Regions from separate parts of the Paenibacillus sp. FSL P4-0184 genome, predicted to be linked through region 1. Evidence: predicted binding sites of a transcription regulator. Region 1 holds the regulator's gene; each other region holds the start of a gene.

The links. The regulator LexA, encoded in region 1, represses DNA repair genes until DNA is damaged. The targets are predictions, from matches to a motif close to CGAACATATGTTCG.
Region 2: a site for LexA is predicted at 2,941-2,954, ahead of addB (helicase-exonuclease AddAB subunit AddB). Genes of this name have one in related genera too.
Region 3: a site for LexA is predicted at 4,014-4,027, ahead of MKY52_RS16580 (ImmA/IrrE family metallo-endopeptidase). Genes of this name have one in related genera too.

What each region holds. Positions count from the first base shown of each region.
Region 1 covers NZ_JBBORN010000002.1:1,661,368-1,668,998, forward strand. Annotated here, with positions in the region: gene metH (methionine synthase) at 1-423, opposite strand, end outside; gene MKY52_RS29210 (FixH family protein) at 598-1,023, opposite strand; gene MKY52_RS29215 (HAD family hydrolase) at 1,272-2,057, opposite strand; gene MKY52_RS29220 (hypothetical protein) at 2,091-2,618, opposite strand; gene MKY52_RS29225 (DUF896 domain-containing protein) at 2,668-2,877, opposite strand; gene MKY52_RS29230 (LysM peptidoglycan-binding domain-containing protein) at 2,987-3,400, opposite strand; gene lexA (transcriptional repressor LexA) at 3,696-4,322, shown strand; gene MKY52_RS29240 (L,D-transpeptidase) at 4,597-4,935, shown strand; gene MKY52_RS29245 (hypothetical protein) at 5,085-5,465, shown strand; gene MKY52_RS29250 (hypothetical protein) at 5,700-6,278, shown strand; gene MKY52_RS29255 (MBL fold metallo-hydrolase) at 6,404-7,186, opposite strand; gene MKY52_RS29260 (cupin domain-containing protein) at 7,183-7,631, opposite strand, start outside.
Region 2 covers NZ_JBBORN010000001.1:3,660,046-3,667,676, reverse strand. Annotated here, with positions in the region: gene addB (helicase-exonuclease AddAB subunit AddB) at 1-2,810, opposite strand, end outside; gene MKY52_RS15985 (MerR family transcriptional regulator) at 3,315-4,109, opposite strand; gene MKY52_RS15980 (DUF4097 family beta strand repeat-containing protein) at 4,356-5,030, shown strand; gene MKY52_RS15975 (class I SAM-dependent rRNA methyltransferase) at 5,427-6,851, opposite strand; gene MKY52_RS15970 (Na/Pi cotransporter family protein) at 6,951-7,631, shown strand, end outside.
Region 3 covers NZ_JBBORN010000001.1:3,790,928-3,798,558, forward strand. Annotated here, with positions in the region: gene MKY52_RS16550 (hypothetical protein) at 1-326, shown strand, start outside; gene MKY52_RS16555 (hypothetical protein) at 527-820, opposite strand; gene MKY52_RS16560 (hypothetical protein) at 1,012-2,001, opposite strand; gene MKY52_RS16565 (RNA polymerase sigma factor) at 1,998-2,492, opposite strand; gene MKY52_RS16570 (hypothetical protein) at 2,904-3,074, shown strand; gene MKY52_RS16575 (hypothetical protein) at 3,204-3,365, opposite strand; gene MKY52_RS16580 (ImmA/IrrE family metallo-endopeptidase) at 3,442-3,984, opposite strand; gene MKY52_RS16585 (YjfB family protein) at 4,125-4,301, opposite strand; gene MKY52_RS16590 (hypothetical protein) at 4,451-4,597, shown strand; gene MKY52_RS16595 (NucA/NucB deoxyribonuclease domain-containing protein) at 4,676-5,107, opposite strand; gene MKY52_RS16600 (cytidine deaminase) at 5,215-5,631, shown strand; gene MKY52_RS16605 (glycosyl hydrolase) at 5,805-7,280, shown strand; gene MKY52_RS16610 (PH domain-containing protein) at 7,362-7,631, opposite strand, start outside.

The DNA of each region.
Region 1 (7,631 bases):
TAGCAATAACGCATCTACTTGACCATCAATCAATGCCACTGCCTGTTCCTCGTAGCTATCAACGAGCTCTTGGAAAGTCACGCCTCCCGTAACAGAGAGTGTCTTTGTTGTAGGACCCATCGCACCTACAACATAGCGGGGACGATCTGGTGTATCATATTTATCAACGGCATTACGGGCTAGCTTTGCTGCAACCAGATTAATTTCACGAGCCCGCTGCGGAATATCATATTCAGCAAGTACAACAGACGTTGCACCAAATGTATTCGTTTCAATGAGATCAGCACCTGCTTCAAGATACTGCTCATGAATCGTCTGAATTACTTCTGGACGAGTTAATACTAGCATTTCATTACAGCCGTCCAATTCTTCCCCACCAAAATCCTCACCTGTCAGAGGCACCTGTTGGATCATTGTGCCCATTGCACCATCTAGAATTAATATTCTTTGTTGTAAGCTTTCCTCAAGTGTATATTTAGCCAACGTATAGTCCCCCCAGTAAAACATTAGAGTAAGTTTAGCAGAATAAAGGAATTTCGAAAAGCCTTCCTTTCCACTCTGCATTATCTGTAATCATAGGAATTGCTATTCTTTTAATTATGGTTTTACAGAGAGTTCTTTATTAGGCATAGAATGCTGAGTTCTAGCAGTTACGTGTGATGTAACAATATATTGTCCTTCTTTCGTTAGTGTTCCCTCTGCTTGATAGATTCCATCACTGACTAGCTTCCCTTTAAATTCAATTTTCTGTTCACTATCATCTTTACTCACAATTTCAAACAGAACCTCTTTCGCATCATCTACTGCCAAGTTGTCTTGCGTCACCACTGCTTCAAAGGTCACCTTCTGATTTACAACAACCTCTTCAGGATTCCAATGTAACTCGACCTTGATAGGTTCCATAGACATGTCCATGTTCATATTATGTACGCCAGAATGTTCAGTTTGGTCTGATGAACATCCTCCCAATACTAAAAGTGTTGCACCTAATAATAAAGGAACTATTGTTCTTGAAATCTTCATTTAGATTCCTCCCAGTCGAATTGATTACTAAGAATCTACCAATTCATGTTATACATTCTCCATCTATTATACACATTATTATTGGTTTTTCAGTATTTCGCATCAATTCAGCTAAACTCTTGTGACTTAAATCATATACTAGTAAATCTCATCTAACATACTAAATATGATGTAGATATAAAAAAGACAGCAAGTCTCCTAAATACCTAGGAACTCACTGCCTTCTTAAAGCTTAAATGAATGAAATTTTATAAAGATTGGACTAATGAAAGAAGCTCTCCAAGATGTTTGATTTCATAATCCGGCTGAATTTCCGGATCTGGCTGTTTGCCTTTTCTATTAATCCAAACTGTAGTCAAACCTGTTGCCAGCCCACCACGAATATCCGTTGTAAGCTTATCTCCGACCATAACTCCTTGCTCAGGTGCAATATCTAAAAGTTCTAGGGCATGCAGAAAAATTTCCTTATCCGGCTTTCCTTTCCCGAAGCTTCCAGAAATCACGATGTGATCAAAGAAAGGAACGATTTCAGGTACGCCATCTAGTTTCTCTTGTTGCAATGCAGGGCATCCATTAGTCAGAAGCAATAGCTTCACTTTCCCCTTCAGTTCTTCAAGCACCTGAATCGTTTCTTCATAGATGTAAGGTCGATTTCTACGCTCTGCTGCGAATTTGGCTGCTAATGTCTCAGCAAGAGCTTCGTCCTCTACACCAAGTGCTGCAAGACCACGACGCCATGCCTCTTTACGATATCCCGGTGCAAGCTGCTCCAATTGACGGAATTCCGGCTGTTCACCTGCAGTAAAGTTCCCCCAAAGTGCTTCAAACGGATTAATCCCAATCATCTTTGTAAACGGGTTCGTTTCGTAGGATTCATATAGTCCAATGGCTTCTTTACGCACCGCAAGTTCCAGTTCTTGTGGATCAATCGTATCCCCAGCGGCTTCACATGCAGAACGAAATGCTTCATTAACGCTCCGATCATCCCAGAGCAGTGTATCATCAAGGTCAAATAGTACGGCGGAAATTGGCATTACAGGTCTCCCTCTCCCATGGCTGGTTAATTTCTATTCGTGAACTACTTCAATTTGGTGAGCTTTTGCGAATGCTTCCAGTCGAGTCCCCATTGCATTGGTATCATAACGATTCATAAGTCTGGTAAAAATCCATTTCGTGCGTTTGCCTTTATGCTTAATTACAACAGCTCCACGCGAAAGGATGATTTTTTCAATATCAGAAGCTGGCAGATAACGTTCGCGGTTGAATTTTATAGTAGATAGTCTAGCATTCTCTACCTTCAAGTACGGACGTCGGAAGAACAGAAGTGCCGCTAGTAAGTAGTACAAAACGACTCCTAGCCAGTTCATAAGCATACCATTACCTTTGGCCTGGTCCACTGAACCAACCATCCAAAACATAGTACCAAGCACTAATAACACTACTGGAAATGCAATGTTACGGCCTTTAAAGGTTTCACTGTTCTTACCAGGAGATTTAGATTTAGATGCGTAAATCGTTTCCTTCCCCTGTTTCTTTCTTTGCTTATTAATTTGCTGCGTGTTGCGTTGAACCATTCTTTCCCAAGAACGGGCCATATGCGTTCCCCCTAGTCATCCAGTAATATCTATGAAAAGGAACAGGGTGTTAATGCTTACGCCCCTTGTTACCTTGTTCATGCTCATCATTATCGACCAATTCAATCGTATTCAATTGTGCTCGGAAGTTATTGCGAATATTCCCCAAATAAATTTCACGAAGCTTGGCGCGTTCCGCCGTTTCCTCTTGATTAAGGCCTACGCTCTTCTGTTTGCGTGCCAATTCGTTAATACGCGCGACCAACTCATCAATATTCAAAACTTTCCCTCCCCTTATAAATTAATTCTAACTCTGCCATGAGAAAAAGAGCTTGTCAAGGTTTACTCCCTGCAAGCTCTTCATGTCCTCTTGTTATGTTCTTAGAATATTAATAAATAGGTAAAGTGAGAATATCTCCAGCATTAATCTGACTACCTTTAATGCCATTGAATTTTTTGATTCCTTCTATATATACAGCCGTTTTCATATCAGAAGGTTTATTCTCAAGAGCAATACTCCAAAGTGTATCTCCACGTTCAACTACTACGCGCTTCTCATCCTTCATTAAAGTAGTAGATCCTGCAAATACATTACCTACTACTGTAAGTCCTGATAGTACGAGCACAATGATCAATGTCAGTTTAATAACAAAATCTCTACGGAACAAACGCATCAAGCCTTCAAGCAAAAGCTCTGTAATCTCTTTAATCTGAGCTGAATAACGGGTAATAGGATTATGTCCTAAAGATTCAACCACTGGGGCTTTATCGTAGATGCTGCGGTATGTACTGTATTTTAACATGAATATCATCCTCCAAACACTTGTTCTTACTTTTGAAATTATAATAACACGAACATGTGTTTTGTTCAATACTATTTTAGAACAATTGTTCTCTTTTTTTCAGAGGTTACTATTTACCATATTCTTCATATAAAGAATCACTCTTATCGTTTAGATGAAGGAAACGCAATCAAAACAAGACTACCATTTATTAACTCTTTCGAATTAATATTTATAATAGTTAGAACTTATGTTTGTGCGAACGGTAGTTCTATGTTATAATTTTCCCAAACATTACTATATGGGGTTGATTCCAATGTCAAAGATTTCAAGTCGCCAGCTGGCGATCCTGGAATTTATACGTAGCGAAGTCCGCAGCAAGGGTTATCCTCCTTCCGTCCGGGAGATTGGAGAAGCTGTTGGTCTTGCTTCCAGCTCCACAGTTCACGGTCATTTGGATCGGCTAGAGAAGAAGGGACTTATCCGTCGAGATCCAACGAAGCCTCGTGCGATAGAATTGCTTGGCCAAGAGGATTCCGAGAATGTCCATCATTTCGCGCAAACCGTCGCTCGCATTCCTGTCGTAGGTAAGGTTACCGCCGGGATTCCTATCACTGCTACTGAGAATATTGAAGACTACTTCCCGCTTCCAACTCACTATGTTGGAGATAACAAAGTATTTATGTTATCGGTTCAAGGTGACAGTATGGTCGAAGCTGGGATTATGAATGGCGACTATGTTATTGTTCGTCAACAACAAACGGCTGATAACGGAGATATCGTTGTAGCTATGACCGAAGAAGATGAAGCAACCGTTAAGACTTTTTATAAAGAACGTGATCATATACGTCTTCAGCCGGAGAATCCGGCGTACGAGCCTCTTCGCCTTAATCGCGTAACCATTCTCGGCAGAGTTATCGGATTATTTCGAGATATCCACTAAGTATGCACTCCTACCATGCGAAAACGGATACCGCCCTTTAAAGGACGGTATCCGTTTCTACGAGAAGTATAAGGATAGGGAATATCGTAAAAATATATACTTTCTTTTATTTTTTTAAAAAGCTGTTCTGCAAATGCAGAATAGCTTTTTTATTGTTATCAAACTCCATTTATCAATTACAGAACATTTGTTCTCGTAGGCTAAAATGACCATTTTTAATGAATAACCGTTTAGGCATCCTCCTCATATCTTAATTAGAAAGGAGTGTTGCACAATGCCAAATTACCGGATTATAGTTGATCTGACGCAGCGTATGCTTTATCTTCTAGATAACGACATTGTGATCAGGGGCTTCCCAGTCGGAATCGGTAAAATGTTAACTCAATCACCACTCGGTGAATTCACAATCATTAACAAACAACCCGATCCAGGTGGTCCATTTGGGGTCTTTTGGATGGGTCTATCTAAGCCTCACTATGGAATACATGGAAATAATGATCCCTCATCCATAGGGCACGAAGTATCCCACGGTTGTATTCGTATGTACAATGAAGATGTGTTAGCACTAGCTGCGATTGTTCCTATTGGAACACGAGTAACGATCAGGAATTAAATCTATCTCTATAGATAAACACGCCTCACTCATGGTTCAATGGAGGGGGCGTGTTTGTATTTATGTATTTTTGATGACCTAATAGGAATTATGTGGTTATATGTCGAATAATGTTAACAGGATTTCAAATTGAAAGGAAGTGTCTCGTTTTGAACAACTCAAAAATTAGAACCCTCGTCGATTTTAAAGTCGATGCACTTGTTAAACTCTCTGGCTTATTGTTAAATAACGATCAAGCGAGTGGAAAAAAAGTAAATTTACTCACCTCATTCGGCAGTATTCAAGGGACCATCTCCCCTTCCACCTCCAATAAAGAGGATGTTTTTGACTTAAAATCTCTAATGGATGATGTCATTGTAGATGAATACATATCTTATTTAGGTGCGGAACATCCCGATAAAAATTTCAGCTATAACTTTGTAGTCCTTAATGATGTTTCTGTAAGACCCTATACTCACTATGAATCTCCGATCGAATACAAACAGCTAATTGTTTATACTGATCAAATCACAGCCTTCAATTTCTTATGATTTTGACATATTTATTTTAAATGCTCTCAACAAAGCACTCCAGCAGTTGCCCCAATTTTGCACTCAGCTTGCAAAATCGGCAGATCTCTGGGTGCTTTCTCTTTTTCTAATCAGTAGTCGTTTCCTAAATTCCCACGATTTTCGCTCTTAACAGATACTAGTAGAGAGAATTCAGGCATATCTTTCAATAAGCAATAAATCTTGCTCTACTGAGATCATTGGAGGTGTGATTACATGCTGATTTTCTTGATGTATATGTTTGCCATTGTAGGAGGAGTCTTAATTCTAAGTGCCGTTATTATAGAATTAAAAAAACTATCTACTTCTTCTGAACTTTCTAAGCTGTTAAACGCAACCTCATCTTTTAATATTATATTCACCAAAACATTCATTCCGCCCAATCAATCTCACTTGATCGCCCTTAATGAACCTTATAAAAAAATAGCAATAGGTACCAGCAATCCGAAAACAAGCAAAAAAGCAATAGCAAAGCTATACTCGTTCGACAATATAATGGGATCAGAGATTGTTGTTAACGCACTAACCCTTTCAAAAGTATCTAAAAGACAACAAAACAGCAAATCAACTGCTTCAAGTGCGGATATTAATGTGGTTAATAGCGGTGACGAAGAGGCTGATGTTATTGAGGAACTTACGCTTAAAATATATATGAACAGCAATGAAATACCTGTGTATAGTATTTCCTTCTTGCCAGGATTATTGCCCATTCAACAATCCGATAATCAATATAAAGAAGCTTACTCCCAAGTCCAACAATTACATGCGTTCTTCAGGTCGATCGTATCCGAATGAATGCCCCCCTTCCGCCTATTATTACTTCACTTTACCTTTCCCAATTAGAAATTTTGAAAACCTTAAGGAAAGACAAAAAAACGGTCCTTTTGAGAGGGCCGTTTTCGCTGCATCCAACATTCATTTTAAAATTGCACACTAAATCCGTTAAATTGATGAATGCCCGTACCATGAGCAACAAGATCCCGTTCACGTAATTCACGAACTGCCTTCATAACCTCTTGCAAAATAGCTGGATCTAGACCCAACGTATTATGAGAGCCGAATACTTGAGATACATTTGGAATTTGCGCAATCTTTTCTAAAGAAGCCACTAAATCTGCCGGACTAGTAGAGGGATAAAAAGCATAAATTGGCGTAACATCATACAACAAATCCCCTGTAAACAGATACCCGTTGGCATGATCAAAGATGCTAATATGACCTGGCGAATGACCCGGTGTGTGGTAAATTTCTAATCTACGCCCGCCTAAATCAAGCACATCTCCCTCTCGCAATAGAGCTGTTGGTTTTCCTTGATAAGGCGTATACGCATTAGGATCAAACGTCTCAGGAATAGGAAGAGTAATATCTCGGCTAATATCTTTTCTGATCTGGGCAAGGGTCAAACCTCGTATTCCATTAATTAGCCAATCCTCATCCTCTTTATGAACATAGATCGTCTCAAATTGTCCATGACTGCCTATATGGTCTGCATGCACATGTGTAGTGATGACAGTGATAGGTAAATCCGTTAACTGATCCGTTATTCTTTTTATATTATCGATGCCTAATCCCGTATCAATCAACACCGCTTGTTCTTTCCCTAACAACAAAAAAGAGTGCACCTTTTCCCAATGTCCATATTCACTGATTGCATAAGTAATTGGATCAATTTTCGTGACTGTGAACCATCGATCTTGAATCAAGTGTGATCCTCCATTCCGTTCCATTTCTCCCTTACCTGCTTTTCTCCTTTATAATAGTCCGCTTGTTGATCCGCCTGATAAATTTCTTGATAGGGGAGAATGTTGATTTTACCTGAGTCCGGATATTCGCAAACATCTATGCCCTGGTTCGTTCGGAGATCAAGATACTTGCAAGGGGCGTCCGTATGATTATAAAGTTGATGCGCTCCTTCAGGTCCCATTTCAAAAAATAGCACATCACCTTCAGAAACCTCACTAAAACCCTCTGGAGTTCTTAACATCGCTTTTCCCGTCAAAATCACAAATATTTCTTCAGCGTTTCTATGAAAATGATAAGGAAAGGAATACTTATCTGGATCAAGCGATCTTATGTCGAAGACAAGATGTTTAGAATCAGCGATCTCAGCTAACCTCTCACTCGTATGCCAAGCAAACTCAGGGATCG
Region 2 (7,631 bases), on a different contig from region 1:
AGCGTAATTCTTAAAGGAGGCAACTCCTTATCCGGTCCAAAATCCAGCTCCAGCCCTACCGGCTCAAAGCTGCCTCGGCGGGCATGCTCGCCCAGAATTACAGAAGCACGTCCAACAATATTTTTCAGCTTGCGTGAGATGTATCCGTAACGTTTAGAGCTCATCAGAATTTCACCCTGCAGCATCGGCGATAAACGTTCTACCGTCTCACTTGCCTCACGCCGACATTCCTCTGGAGACAAGCTTCCCCAGCCGCGGCCCTCTTCTTTCAGTCTTACCGCCATGTCACTTAACGCAGCATGGAACAGTTGTCCAATATCAGGTGCTTGCAGCTTATATAGCTGGCGTTCCTTCAGTCTAAGTCCGTAAGATGCAAAATGGGAGAAGGAACAAGCAACAAACTTCTCCATCCGGGACACACTGCCTCGCAGTGTCGATCCACCGTACAATCTAAGGCTTGTTCCACGTTTTAGCTTAGTTCCCACGTTACGGTAGAACAATGAACTGAGCAGACGTTTCAATTCGAGACTACGAATATCATCAGCAGCGAACCAGTTATACACATCCCACCATAATTCAGGTATCTCCGTCCCCTGGCGCCACTGGCGTAGCTGCATAATCAATGCACGAAGACTCTGTTCTGGATGACCAATGTAACCGAGGTGAATGGAATCTCTGACTTCTTCTGGTAGTCCTGCAGGTGGAAGTGCTGCCAAGCTGTGCTCATGAACCCTTGGGAACATTCTATGCAAATGACGGATTACCTCAGAGGGAAGAAGCGCCTTGCCCTCATCATCAGCAGTGGCGTAGCTAATCCAGAGCTTTCGACTTCCTGTCGTTAGCGCATTATAGATCAAAAACCGCTCGTCCAGCAGCTTACGAGAAGCACCAGGAGCAAGCTCCATACCGGCGTTCTCAAGCACAGAGCGTTCGCCTTCCGAGAGAATTCCATCTTCCTTAAACTGCGCAGGCACAACACCTTCATTAAATCCAAGCAAAAAAGCGTATTTAACTCCCGTTGGTCGAGTCCGATCCATGTTACCAACCAGTACTTGATCGAGCGCGGGAGGAACAAGTCCCTTCTTAAGCTCAGCAAGTCCTGTCTCTAGGACTCCGGTGAACACATCAAATTCAAGTCTCTCGTTGCCCATCATCTCGACGATCTGATCTAGCAGATCAAGCACTGCACCCCACAGCTGACTATGTTCTCTAGCCTTCTCGGGTTGCCCCTTCTCCATAGCACCGACACTAAGTTTCTCCAGCTTTCGGGCAACATCCGTCTCATCAAGCAGCTTGTACACTGCGGTACATAGTTCAAGGCCGCTTCTACTCTTCTGTATCCGTTTCTCAAAAGCAAATAGAGGTCCCGTTATACTAGCACGGCATCGCTCCATTGTAGCAAGCAGTTCTTCATCCATCTGTCTGCCGCCTTCCAGCGACAAGCTAGGAATCCCTTTCCATGAACGGCCATCCGTCCAGCGATACCCTTGAATCCCACAAGCCAGCACATAATTCTCTAAGGCGTCCATATCCTCACGCGTAATACTACCGTCCAGCGGTAGCAAAAGCTCAGTCTTTACACAACGGAATACATCCTCGAAGCGCCAGCGTCGACGCACCACATCCAATGCGGAACGTACAAACTCTACCAATGGATGGTGCAGCTCATTTACCTTCTGGTCCAGAAAAAAAGGTACTCCGTAATCTTGGAACAACGGTTTAATCAGTTGCTCGTAATCTCCAATATTACGCATCAATACGGCCATTTCACCATATTTTGCACCTTCATCTCGCGCCAGTCTGATCATTTCACGCAGTGCTCCCTCAACCTCTGCTCTGTGAGAAACTGCTGCGCCTATAGATATCGCTTCATTTGCCAGTTCATCTGCACCCATCCAGACCTTTCGGCGGTCATATCCCCTTTCGAGATGAGCAAGAACAGGACTTTCTTCAAAACGCGGAAGAACCGCTGGCTCTAGAAGCTCGTCCCACACATCAATGCCTAGCTCTTCAGCTATTCCACGTAGTTTAATGTAAGTAACTGCAGTTGGATGAAACAATTCAAGCTCATTCAACTGATCTCCATAGGGATACGAACGATCAAGTGTAAGGGACACGGTCAGCTTCGATGCTTGCTGCATCAATTCACGAAGCACTACGAATTCCTGCGGGGTAAAGCCGTGGAACCCATCAACCCAAATCTCCGCCCCACGAATGTAAGAGGAATCAGGAATATGCTCAGCTAGTTCCGCTAAACGATCCTCTTCGTCGATATAGAGGCGTGACATTTCCTTCTCTAAATCACTGAATACCAGTTGTAAATCATCCAGCTTGCCTTCAAGAATAGGACTTCTTGCAATAGCGCCTCGCATTGCGGATAACTGCTCCTCTAAATCAGAGGAAGCCAAGCAGCAACGCTTCATCTCCGTATGCAGTTGATTCAACCGTTCGACAAAACCCGGTCTATCGGCAGAGGCACCGAATAATTTCAGTTCCTCTTTACGGCGACTGATGATTTTGTAAATCAACATCTTTTTACCTTCTTCACTGATAGGCAGACTAGCGCTGCCTCCAGTTTCCTGTTTCACTCGATAGGCAAGCCGAGAAAAGCTCAGTGTCTGCGCCCGAATACTCCCCTTCACATTCCCTACGGTCAGAAGCCCCCGTTCTGCTCCAAAGGAACCTTGTTCCGGTACAAGAATAATGATTGGCGCGCCAAGAGGCTCCTTCTCTAATGAAGATGAGATAGACTCCCATATTTTTGTTGTCTTGCCACTACCAGAGCGGCCTAGTAAAAAGGTTACCGACATAAATGATAGACTCCTTCCGTAGCGGAGAAAATGTATATGAAACAAGGTGAAATACTCACCGTTTGATAATGTCCAAATGAAAAAGTTCAGTCGTTCCTCGTCCCCTCAGTATAACATAGCTGCACAAATCAGAACATGCGTTTGCTAGTATTTTCTAATGATTTACAATAAAAAAGCTACGAAGTAAACAGCAACTATCGTATTTTGGTGACTTGCTGTTTAGTATTTCTAGTTTGTTAATACCCGGTGCGCAACGTTCGATGCTTTCTGTTTGGAGCGTAGAGTTAGGGTTCGAGATTCGGGTTCGCTTATAGCGTTAATCTGCCAGTTAGCTTAATAGATAACATTGAACTATAGTTAAATATTTATCTAATCGGCGAAGTATAACGTCCTTGTCCTCAGTCAGGGGCAAGAAACGTGATTCCTTAATCAAAAAAAGCCGCTAAATTAGCGACTTTCAATCAAATATTTTTCTTTTCCTAAACCTTTTCCTTTGTATTTAAACTAACATGAGCGTTTCTTAATGAACAGTTGTATCTGATAATCCCACTGCAATATTCCAGTCACAATAATGTTATGAAGAACAAAATCTGGACACACATCGTATTTCGTCTTTGCCCTTTCAAGTAAATTTTGTAATACAGCATTCTTATTCTCTTCGGTACAGATTGCACACAGATAGTCCCCTTCAGGTAGCACAGTCAGCCCCTCTAAAGACGGATATTTCAAGCAAACAGCAAATAATCGTGTTATTCCTTCAGTCGTGAACATTCCTGCCATATCTTCAAACAGAAATTGTGAATGCAGAGACGTTTCAATTTGTTGATAGAAATGTCTGTGATAGTCCCATAAATTCTTAAGTGTGGGGCTTTCCATTTTATTCGAAAGCATAATTACCCTTTCCTCTATGTGTCTGACAAAGTAATTTTCACTTTGACTATAACCGTCATGGAACTTATTTTCATAATGTAGATAGGCACGTTTAATTTTCGATTTTGCATACTGCAGACGAGCAATTTTATCGTCTGCTCTTTTTTCTGCTTGTTTTAGAAATGCAATTACTTTAGAGAGATCATTCTGCTGCAAAATATCTTTTATATCCATTAAAGTAAGATCCATTGCTTTGAGCAGTTCAATGGTTTGCAGCTTTACGAGCTCCTGCTCGGAATAGTATCGATATCCCGACAATTCATCTTTATAGCATGGTTTGACTAATCCAATACGATCATAGTGCCGCAAGGTCTCAGTGGTCATCTCTACGATCTCTGCTGCTTGCTTAATTGTAAAATAGTTGTTCATATCTACCCTCTTGACCTTTTTGTAACACAAAAGTTTATGATGATTAAAACATATGCAACTGATAAACACAACGAAATACAAAATGAATTTATTACCAGAGAGGAAGGCAAACATGAAGAACTAAATCATGTATTACTCTAATGCTTTGTTGCATATCGGAACTTGTCTGCATAGCAGCTTAAGATTGGCATTCGTAGGACAGGCTATATTTAAAAGAAAAATGATTTAACGAAGGAGCGTTTTATAATGAAGAGTACTGCAAAAAAATTAATAACTACTATAGGCATATTGGTGACACTATTGATATCATTAGCAGGATGTTCCTCCGACTCCACTTCCATGGAGGAAAAAAATTACACCATACCTGCCAAAAAGATTGATAGCTTAACAATTGATGTAAAGGACAAAAAAATAAATATCCTCCAATCTAAAGATGAACAAATTCATATTGTTTACTATGAAAGTGAGAAAGATTTTTACAAGATTGATCTATCTGACGATAAAGAACTGTCAATGGTAAGTGACAGTAATAAGGAATGGAACGACTATATCGGAGGAAAAGGCTCGCAAGTAACCAGAACTATTCAGGTATCGATACCTGATGCAACTTTAAAAAATTTGACTTTAAAAACATCAAATGAAAGTATTGTATTACCAACAATCGTGTTTTTAGGGACAGTGGAAGTAAACATAAATAACGGAAATATCCAACTGGATAAATTGAATGTAGGGACGGCTATAACCCTTGAAACAAAAAACGGAAATATTAGCGGTTCAATTTCAGGGTCATATGATGATTTCGCGATCTTAAGCAAGGTAAAGAAAGGAGATAGCAATTTGCCTGCCAATAAAGAGAATGGTTCGAAAAAATTATCTGCTTATACAAATAACGGCGATATTACCTTACAATTTTCTGAGTAGCCAGTAGTTAAATATTGGATCGTATGAAGTCAGATAATAACCGATAAAATTTCCCTCTTGTAATGGAAAATCACCTTGATAAAGTTGTTGATCCGACCCGTAAATCGATTATCTTGTGATGTACCCGAGGCCCAAAATTAAGCTTGATCGTGACTTCCATCAAAATAAAGTATAAGCCGCATTACAGCGGCTTATACTTTCTGGATTACATTCGGACTCAGGAGTCGCCATTCATGAATTTCGTGCTGTTTTGGCAACTTTTCGGACTAAGCGGACATACCTTGTTAATCCCGAATCCTACTCTTCTTAGAACATAGCAAAAAATCCGTAAAATAGAGGCCTCAATCGAAGACTCCTTTTACGGATTAAAATCCATTACCTATATGAACAGCCAGCTTATTTCTTACTCCGCACTTCAAAAATCGCAAACTTCAGATAGTGTCCTTCGTTAACGCCTAGAATCTGCGGATGGTCTTTGCCTGCGGCACGCCATTCCACAAGTCTCAATACTTTACCTGCATCTTTAGCTGCGTCGGCAATCGTCTCAAGGAATAGATCCGGCTGCATGTGGTAAGAACAACTTGCAGTAACCAAATATCCGCCTTCGTTCACCAGCTTCATGCCGTGTAGATTGATATCCTTGTAACCACGGCAAGCACCTGCTACTGCACTTTTAGTTTTCGCAAACGCTGGAGGGTCTAGGATAACTACATCCCAAGTTTTACCTCCACCTGCTGTCATCGGCTTGGAGGTATCCGTTTTGGTTGTTTTGCCTCCGGATTTAGCATTTGTAGACGCTACTGTTGATTCCGTTCCGCTTGCAATCGTCGCCCGCTCCGAACGTTCCTCCAGACCTTTTACCTGATTGCGCAGGTAAGCAAAAGCATCATCCACTACAAATTCCACTCGATCACTAAAGCCATTCAGCTCCACATTGACCTTGGCACTCTCTATGGCATGAGCAGAAACGTCAAGGCAGGTTACTTTTTTCGCGCCATACTTGCAAGCATGCAGAGTGAAGCTGCCTGTGTGCGAGAAACATTCCAGCACTGTAGCACCATCCCAATAAGGGAAGGTTACGTGTTTACCACTCTTGTTTACCGGCAAAGTTTGTAACGAGCCATCTTCTGCTTCGATTTCTTGCAGCGTAATGCCACTTCGTCCACCCCAGCCCTTCATGAGTGGGGCAATGGATGCTCTATTCTCACGCTGATCAAAGAAGTAGCCTGTCTTTTGGCCCTCTTCGATATCTACTACCAGCTTAAGGCCATTCTCACTTACGGTAACATGACGTGGGCATTCCCCGTACAGCACACCTGTAGTCTGCTCCATCCCTTCCAGTTCGCGCACGCTAACATCACTGCGTTCATAAATACCACGCGGTGCCATAATCTGTACAAGTGCTTCAACAATCTCTGCACGGCGCTTGTCCATTCCAAGTGTAAGGAGCTGCACAACCAGAATATCCCCGAATCGATCCACAATAAGCCCTGGCAAAAAGTCCGCCTCTCCATAAACCAAACGGTAAGCATCTGCCCCAGGAAGGAAACGTTCTCTATGCTGTAGACAATTCGTAAACCGTTCTGCGAAAAAAGCGGTGTCCATGATAGCCAACGGTCCCTGTGATACAATTCTCACCCGAATCTGCGATGCTGGATTGTAATATCCTACAGCCAGAAACCGACCTTGATGGTTAAGGACATCAACTAATCCCCCAGCCTCTGGGTTTCCTTCTACTGATGCAACTTCACCTGCGTAGACCCATGGATGGCCCTGTTCCAGTCTTTTTTTACGATTGCGTTCTAAAATAACCGATGCCAATGACTTCAACTCCCTATTTTTCTAAAAATGATTTTATACATGTCCTACTTGTTACTTTCATATATTGGTGTACAACCCTCGTCCAAAGGAGTATGCCCTATGTTCCGTGAACTGCTTTTCCCTATCATATATGGTCTTATTATCTTTCTGGCTGGCATGAAGCTAATGGAAACAGCCTTGTCCAAGCTCGCAGGCCCTCTGATGACTAGAAGCCTTAATAAGGCTACCTCTACACCAATCAAAGGAATGATTGCCAGTAGCTTGCTGTCGGCCCTGCTTCAGAGCAGCACGGCTGTAACCGTGTTGACGATCGGTATGGTGAATGCCGGCCTGCTCACCTATGCTCGTACACTAGGCATTATCTTAGGTAGCAACATCGGCACTACTTTGACCACAGAACTGATCGGACTTCAGATCAATTCCATGGCCTCCCCATTGCTGGCTACCTCGCTGAGTCTGTGGGCAGCTGCGGTTATAGCAGGCGAGTTACCACATACGTCACGGGCGGTAGCACTGTGCCGGAAAATATCAGAGCCGCTGCAATTCATCAGCCTGGCTGTATCAGGATTCGCCCTAGTCTTATGGGGAATCGCAGTCATGCAATCCATCGGCGGAACTCTTCAAGAGAGTGGCCTATTCCTCTGGTTCCTGAATCATGCCGCCACAAGTGCCCTATGGGGACTCGCCGCAGGTGCCTGCTTAACTGCCCTGTTACATAGCAGCGCAGCAGTTATAGCCATGGCCATGGGTATTGCCGCCTCGGGTGCCATGCCGCCAGAG
Region 3 (7,631 bases), on a different contig from region 1:
TTTTTTCCGTAAGATTAGTTGCAGGGCCGATTGTTGGAAAAGTGATGCCGAAATTCATGGGAAAAACTGATGGATTTAATGCTAGGGTGCTGTTGAATACTTTATTGAATGTTACGGTGTTATCTATTTTACTATCGATTATCGGCACATGGGTTGGGACGAAACAAATAAGCCTGGATCCACTTAAAAACTTCCTTCACATCTGGCCGAGAAACTTTGGAATAGCATTTTGGATTGAACTGTTGGTTGCTCAGCCGATAGCAAGATTTGCGATGAAAACATTACACACAAAACAGGATCGTAAAACAGAAAGTGTAAATGCGTAACTAGCTGAAACGTTGTATACGAATAAGAATCTCAGGAACGTCCATGGTGGGCGTTCTTTTTTTGAGTCCCGTTATCATAGCGGTATTGAACATGTAAAAGAGCCATCTTAGGATTAACCTACTACGGCTCTTTTACACAATGTACTTTCTCTAAAAACAATTCTTCAAAAAAGCTTTGTAAATTTTTTCGTCTATCTCTATTAAACTCTTCTTTCCATCCTTGAACTGAACTGCAATAATATGAACTCCTTTGCTCTTAGCTGAAAGGCTAGCGAGCAACCAACCGGTCCGAGTAGAAATCCTCCCACTAATCCTCTTCCCACAGCACTCACAGCACTTTTGGAATGAGTTTCGTCCATTAACTCATAATCCTCTACAGTGTTTTTGTCTATTGTGATTGTTTTTAAAAAACCAGTTTGCAAATTTATAATTCCAAGAGTAGACATTATTACTTTACCTTCATAGTCACCAGCTATAACTTTATTTTTTGCCACCCATCTAATCACTCCTTCTTAAACATATATATTAATCGACAAAAAAAGGGCGCTGTCGCAAAGCCATGAAATGGTTTTGCAGCAACGCCTTTTTTTTGTATCCAGCTAGACTTTTCTAATGGGTATGGTGCCCGAAAAGTTGTCCCAATCGTTGTTCCTATCGCTATACTCTCGGTTTCCGACCATCATTCTTATGGTTTCATACTATCCCATAGCTGCTGGAATGCCCCGGACTCGACCTCGAAGAATACAGGTGCCTGACCGTAACGTACTAGCCCTTGACCAAACAGCGTCAGCTCTACCCGGGCGTTGTCTTCCAGCTGGAGATACAGAACCTTGCGGTCTTCGCTGTCGTAGATGCCTTGCGCGATAAGTGGCTCTGCTGCCAGCGGTTTGGCTGCTTGGAGTGCCTTCAAGAAGCCATTAAGCGCCTCGTCGTCAGCGAGCGGTGTATACTGCTGCTGTCCGTTGTTCCAACTGTCGAAGCTTTCCCACTGTGCGGAAGTAATTCGACCTTCCAGATTTAGCTTTCCAAATAGATCTGCGCCGCTGTTTACGGTGATCCCGTTTGTATGCTCATACAGTTCGGCGAATACCTCGCCGTTGATTTCCGAATAGGACATAATCAGGAAATTGGAATCATATCCCTTCACGGAATAGATATCCGTTTCGCCAATGTTAGAAGCCAACTCAATATATTTGTCTTTACCGCTCCATTCATCGATGCCACCTGTAGTACGTCCCAGCTTGTCACCACGCAGAGCGGCAGCATCGGCTGCGTTGATTCGAGTCGCAGACTGTGTATAAATGTTATCTTTATATACGACTAGAGCGATCATATCTGCCATAACGCCAGATTTGGTATCTGGCAGTTCCAGCTTGGGGATAACAATGCTTCCGGACGCATTTATGCCAGAATTGTCTGGTTGGTTTGGACCTGGAGTTACCTGAGCGATTTGCCCTTGAGTACTCTGGCCATTTAACTGCTGCCATATATTAGGTGCAGCTAAGCCGATCCCGGCGGCGAGGACGATACTTGCCGCGATATAAACCGTCTTGCGTGGACGTTTCCGCTCCTGCTGTTGCTCCAGTTTGTCGATCAATTCTTTTTTCATCTCTTCACCTGGTTTCATAGAATCCACCGCTTTCTTGTATAATGTTCGAAACTGATCTTCTTTCATTGTGATTCCACTCCTTCCAGCTCCAGTTTTAACAGTTGCCGTCCCCGCTGAAGTCTCATCTTCACGGCAGACTGACTAATCTGCAGAATCTTGCTGATTTCCTGGATGGGATAGTCCTCGTAATAATAAAGATGGATTACGGTTTTATACTTCATAGGCATCGCCATAACTAACTGCAGTAGAGCCAAATCCTCGGGGGTGTCTACCGCAATCGGCTCAGCATTTTCCAGCTTAACCTCGCGCTTGCGCCAGCCTCTGCCCAGTAATGTTTTACAATGATTGGTGATTACCCGGATCAGCCATGCTTTTTGATGTTCAGCGTCTTTGAACTTTGGTGCTTTTTCTATCAGTTTGATGAAGGTATCCTGAGTGGCTTCTTCGGCATCTTGGCGGCTGCCTAAATGGACCAAAGCAATCCGGAACAGCATATCTGCGTAGATTTCGTAACTCTTTATCACATGATTTCCCGGCCGGGTCATGGATCGTTGCATGATTCTATGCCCCCTTTATCTATAACACCATTTAGGACGGCATTTGGTCACATTATGTTCCTGAGAAAATTTGTTAGCGTCTAGATCAAGGGTTAGAATCTAAAAAAGGTGCGATTGCCCCAGCAGCCATATCATGACTGTTGAGACAATCGCACCTTTATAATAGAAGTTCCCCTTTACGGGAGGGTCTCCTCACTATGTTTATATGTATAGTTTGGATCAAACCTTTTTACAAGAGCCATGCTATATTGATAAATCCGATCCTTCTCTTTTCGATAGAATTATTTTTGTTCTTTTCTTCATTAATTCCCTCCATTTAGCTAAAATGTATATATTATAAGATAATATATTGTGACTGGTATGTCATATCTATTGTATCTTTTAATTTACACATTAGAAGGGAGGAAGAAAATGATGCAACAAGAAGAAAAAATACTGGAGCTGGAGCGGCGAATTAAGGTATTAGAGAATCATACTAATCCGAAGCTACCAGGTCTGAGAATCTTATGGTTTATTATTTGGGGAGTTGTGGGTGTGTTCCTCATTCTAATTCTTATTGGTTTGATTCAATTTGTCGCATAACAGAGCTTATAATTATAATTACAAATAAGGCAGCAAATTTCCCGCCGATAGTTAAACCCGCGTAGGTAAAGAATTGCCTGGGTATACTATACTTGCTGCCTTTTTATTATGAACTTACACAAATCATCTTCAGTCGTCTTTGGGTTCTTGCAATAAAATGGAGAAGGTCCCTGTTTCATGATCCACTTCAATCGACTCGATCCCAACAAAATCCGGAATTTCGGGGTGTACTGCATCTACGTTATAATCTGGATGAGTCATCAATAATTCAATTACTTTAATGGCTTCCATATCGATCCCCCTTGCGAGAAATTCCACCATAATTAATGGTCCTTCATTGCGACTAACCTTATTATCTCCGCAGTCATTATTGAATATGTGTTAATCGTTCTTCGTTTCTTCCCATCACGGCCAATAATTGCCCCTGAAAAACACGTCTTTGAATTTGATCAATCCGCTGTAAAGCCAGCTCGCTTGGCACTTGAAATTCTGCTGCAAGATAGCTGATTGCATCTTCCCGTTGCTCAGGCAATGTCATGCGGGAGATCATGGAGTAGGGCATAGCTGCATAAAGAATAAATCGCTCAGATTCATCCTCCTGTGCCCGCGTAAAATGTTCTGGCATCAATATTTGATCAGTACCATGGCGGAGCAGATGACAGAGCTCATGGAGAAACTCTAGCCGCTGCAGACTGGCTGGAAGCCGGTTGTCAATAAACATGGTGTACATCCCCGCTGATGCTTCGATGCTCTTGCTTCTTACATCCAAATAATGAACCCAAATATTAAGCCGTTCTGCAATATAAGCAATCGAAATTTGCGAAGGCTGAGTAAGGTTCAGACGCTTGTATAAATCTTCTGTCCACTTCTCCAGCGCAGTCATTTGATAATAGGATTTCATGTTATTCATATCATTCACCTCATTCAGAATCAGTTATAGGATCGTATGTTCGCATAAATGAGCAAAAGAAAAGCCCGAAGGCTATGTAAAGTAAAAAACATAAGGACACATAAGAACGAGTGTTCTCGTGTGTCCTTAGCATAAAGCAATTAAACACTAATATCAAGTGTTTTTCCTAAATTCGGAGCAACGCTTTTGCCCAGCATTTCCACCATCGTTTGACTCTGGGTTTCAGCCTGATTTTTGGCAATATTCATGACTTGTATTCCTACATTTTGAGCTAAGGATGCCTGGCTCATTGCCATTGATAATGCTGCTATATCCATATTGCACCTCCTTTGTGTATATCCTGTTTATCGACAGTGCCTACCTAATTCATTAGGTGAATAGCATTTGTTTGCCAGTTCGCCCAAACAGCTTATCTCCTTTTTACATATCTTGTGCTGTAGTCATTAATCATTAGGAGGAATTAATTATGGGAATGGAACATTGTGGTTGTAACGTAGGTCCTGTAGTAAGCCCAGTAAATGTAGGTCCGGTGTGTAGTCCTTTTACTTCAACAGGAGCTATTCTGGTACTCTTCATCTTGCTGGTTATCATCACTAAAGCTTGCTTATTCTAAGCTAGCTGATGCACGTTGTAGCCCCATCCGGTATACCGGATGGGGCTATTCTTTTGAAGCACTGTTCACGTTAGCTTATTATTTGAACATAAATTCTACGCGGGTTCCATCCGCATAATCTTCTAACTGATTGCCAACCCAGCTTCCTGCACCGCGGTTATCTTTTGGGGTTATGTATTCAATGTCGGCCCCTTTGCCGCCTTCATTACACATGGCCATGGGCCATTCATCGCGGTCGTAGCCTTTTTTGGTGGGGATCCTTTTTAAGGATTCTTTGCGGTTGTCTTCAGCCTGCTCACGGTTAATCGTGCACGTCGCGGACTCCCCTTTGGCAATCGCGTCCTGAATGTGCTTAGCGGTCTCAGGATAACGATCTGCTGGGAAGATCAGCTGAACAACTTCTGAATCGGATGTGGACGAGGGGGCTGCCGGATCTCCGTTCTGTTCATACCAGTAACCGCCAAAAGCAAGTAACACAACAATGATGAGACTGGTGAGTAATTTCTGTATTTTCAAATCTGCTCCTCCTTTTTTGGAACTTAAAATAGTATATCTTATATCATAATGCAGTGCGATTTAATATACTTAGGAAAAATAAGAGGAGGACGGAATTGGAAATGGAGTATTTGATTACGATTGAAGATCAGACACTTATTGCCTCTGCTGAAGATATTATTACTAGACGTTATGAATGGAAGAGACACCATGTAGGGGCGGCGCTCCGTACTAAGACGGGGGAAATCTTTACAGCGGTACATGTAGAAGCTAGCATGGGACGAATTACAGTCTGTGCAGAAGCGATGGTGATTGGAAAAGCGATATCCGAAGGCTACAAGGAATTTGATACGATTGTTGCGGTAAGGCATTCTGATCCGGACAGCGAGGAAAGAGAAATTAAAGTAGTTTCTCCCTGCGGGATGTGCCGTGAGTTAATTGCTGATTACGGGAAGGATTGCAAAGTTATTGTATCCGAGGACGGCCGGTTAGCTAAATATGATATTTCTGAATTACTACCGCTGAGATATACGAGGTAAATTGGAGATATAGTCAGGAGCCGCCGGGCTCCTTTTTTTATTGAGCCGTGAATTTATTCAGCAGTTCCTTACACTGTCCTAAATTACTTTACAACTTCATGTCCATTCGCTGAGTTCATGTCACTATTGTCCCCATACTATAACTTAAAAAAGTTAAAAGGATGTGAGAGTGGATGGAACAGCGCAATCTTCGAAATATGGTTGATTCGGCATCGAGGTTTGTAAGCGATGTTCAGTGGCAAATCGCGTATCGTAAATTGCAAATGGCTCCGGCGGATTCGGAAACGGTACCTTCTGCTCAGAAATTGTTGAATACCCTTTATTTTCTGCAAGGAAAAGGATGGATTAGTGGACAACATGATTATTTGGAGAGCGCGGATGAGTTCAATGGGAAGCTGAAAAATACTAGCGGGCAATTCGCCGCCCTTCACGGCTATGAGCTGGGGGCAATCAATAATCAGACGGCGGCACTATTAGACAATCAGCGGGATTGGGTCGTTAGCAGTGCTATTCGCTGGTATAAAGCCGGTGGAATCGTAACGATTAGCTATCACGCTCAGTTGCCAGGGACTGCGCCAGCTTGGGATAACGTATCTACGAGCATAAGCAACGCTGATTTTGACAAATATATAACCCCGGGTACCTCTCAGTACAACGCACTGATCGCTGATCTGGATAAGATAGCCCTTTCTTTAAAAAAACTAAATGATGCAGGTGTTCCTGTGCTCTGGCGGCCGTATCATGAAATGAATGGCGGATGGTTCTGGTGGGGGAAGAAGATCAACTACGTGGGACTGTGGAACCTTATGTTTGACCGTTTCACCAGCTATCATAAGCTGCATAATTTATTGTGGGTCTGGAGCCCAAACGCCAAAAATCAGTGGAGTGATGACCCTGCCGAATACTACCCAAGCGGTGACAAAGTAGATGTGCTGGCACTAGATATCTATGATGGGGATTTTAAGGGGAGTCACTATGATAGTCTATGGGATCTGGGGCGTGGAAAAGTGATCGCGATTGGAGAAAATGGAGAGCTACCGTCCCCTGCACTACTATCTAAATCACAGCCTAAATGGTCTTATCAGATGACCTGGGGCAAGCTTCTTTATGAGAAGAATACCGATGCGGTAATTAGAGCCTTTATGAATGACAGCTTTGTATTCACGCGGGAAGAGTATGCTGCTGAGGCGGCAATTGTAGCCGCTAAGGGAGACAGTGTGCTGCAGAGTGGACTATGGGGGCAATATTACAATAACATGACTCTTAGCGGCGCACCTGCGCTGACGCGAACCGATGCTAACATCCAATTTTCGTGGAAACAGGGTTCGCCTGATCCAGCCATTCGTGTCGACGCTTTCTCTGTACGGTGGAGTGGAAAACTGACTGCAGCCTATAGTGAAACCTATACCATTTACTCCTCCTCTGATGACGGGGTACGGGTGTGGATTGATGGAGGGCTGATCATTGATAGCTGGGTGAATCAGAGTGGACAGGAGCGAAAAGGCAGTGTGAATCTGATAGCTGGCAAGCTACATGAAATAAAAGTGGAGTACTATGAGAATGAGGGGGACGCGCGAATTGTATTGCAGTGGGAAAGTCCTAGCCAACCCAAAGGGATTATTCCAGCAGGAGCGTTTTATCTTCCATAAGACGATATCCGAACTGATTCGAGCATTGGAATATTAGCGAAAAAGCCCCGGATTTCGGGGCTTTTTTAATGTGAAAGGTTCTTAGATTTGTTCACGGTAGCTAATGTTGTTGGCGATCTTCTCGTCACGAACAGCTTTGCGCAGAACATCTTTGACGGTTTGGGCATCATGGATTTTTCGGAAAAGAAGCTGAGGCGCTGAGGCATCATCAGAAAATACAGTTAATGTGCCGATGCCGAGCATCCGGTCCATGATAGATTGTGCTACGGATAAATCGCGTACACGCAGTAATTCGATCTCTTCGACATTTTTACCGATAAGTCCGGTCTTTACCATAATGCGCTGGCTTGT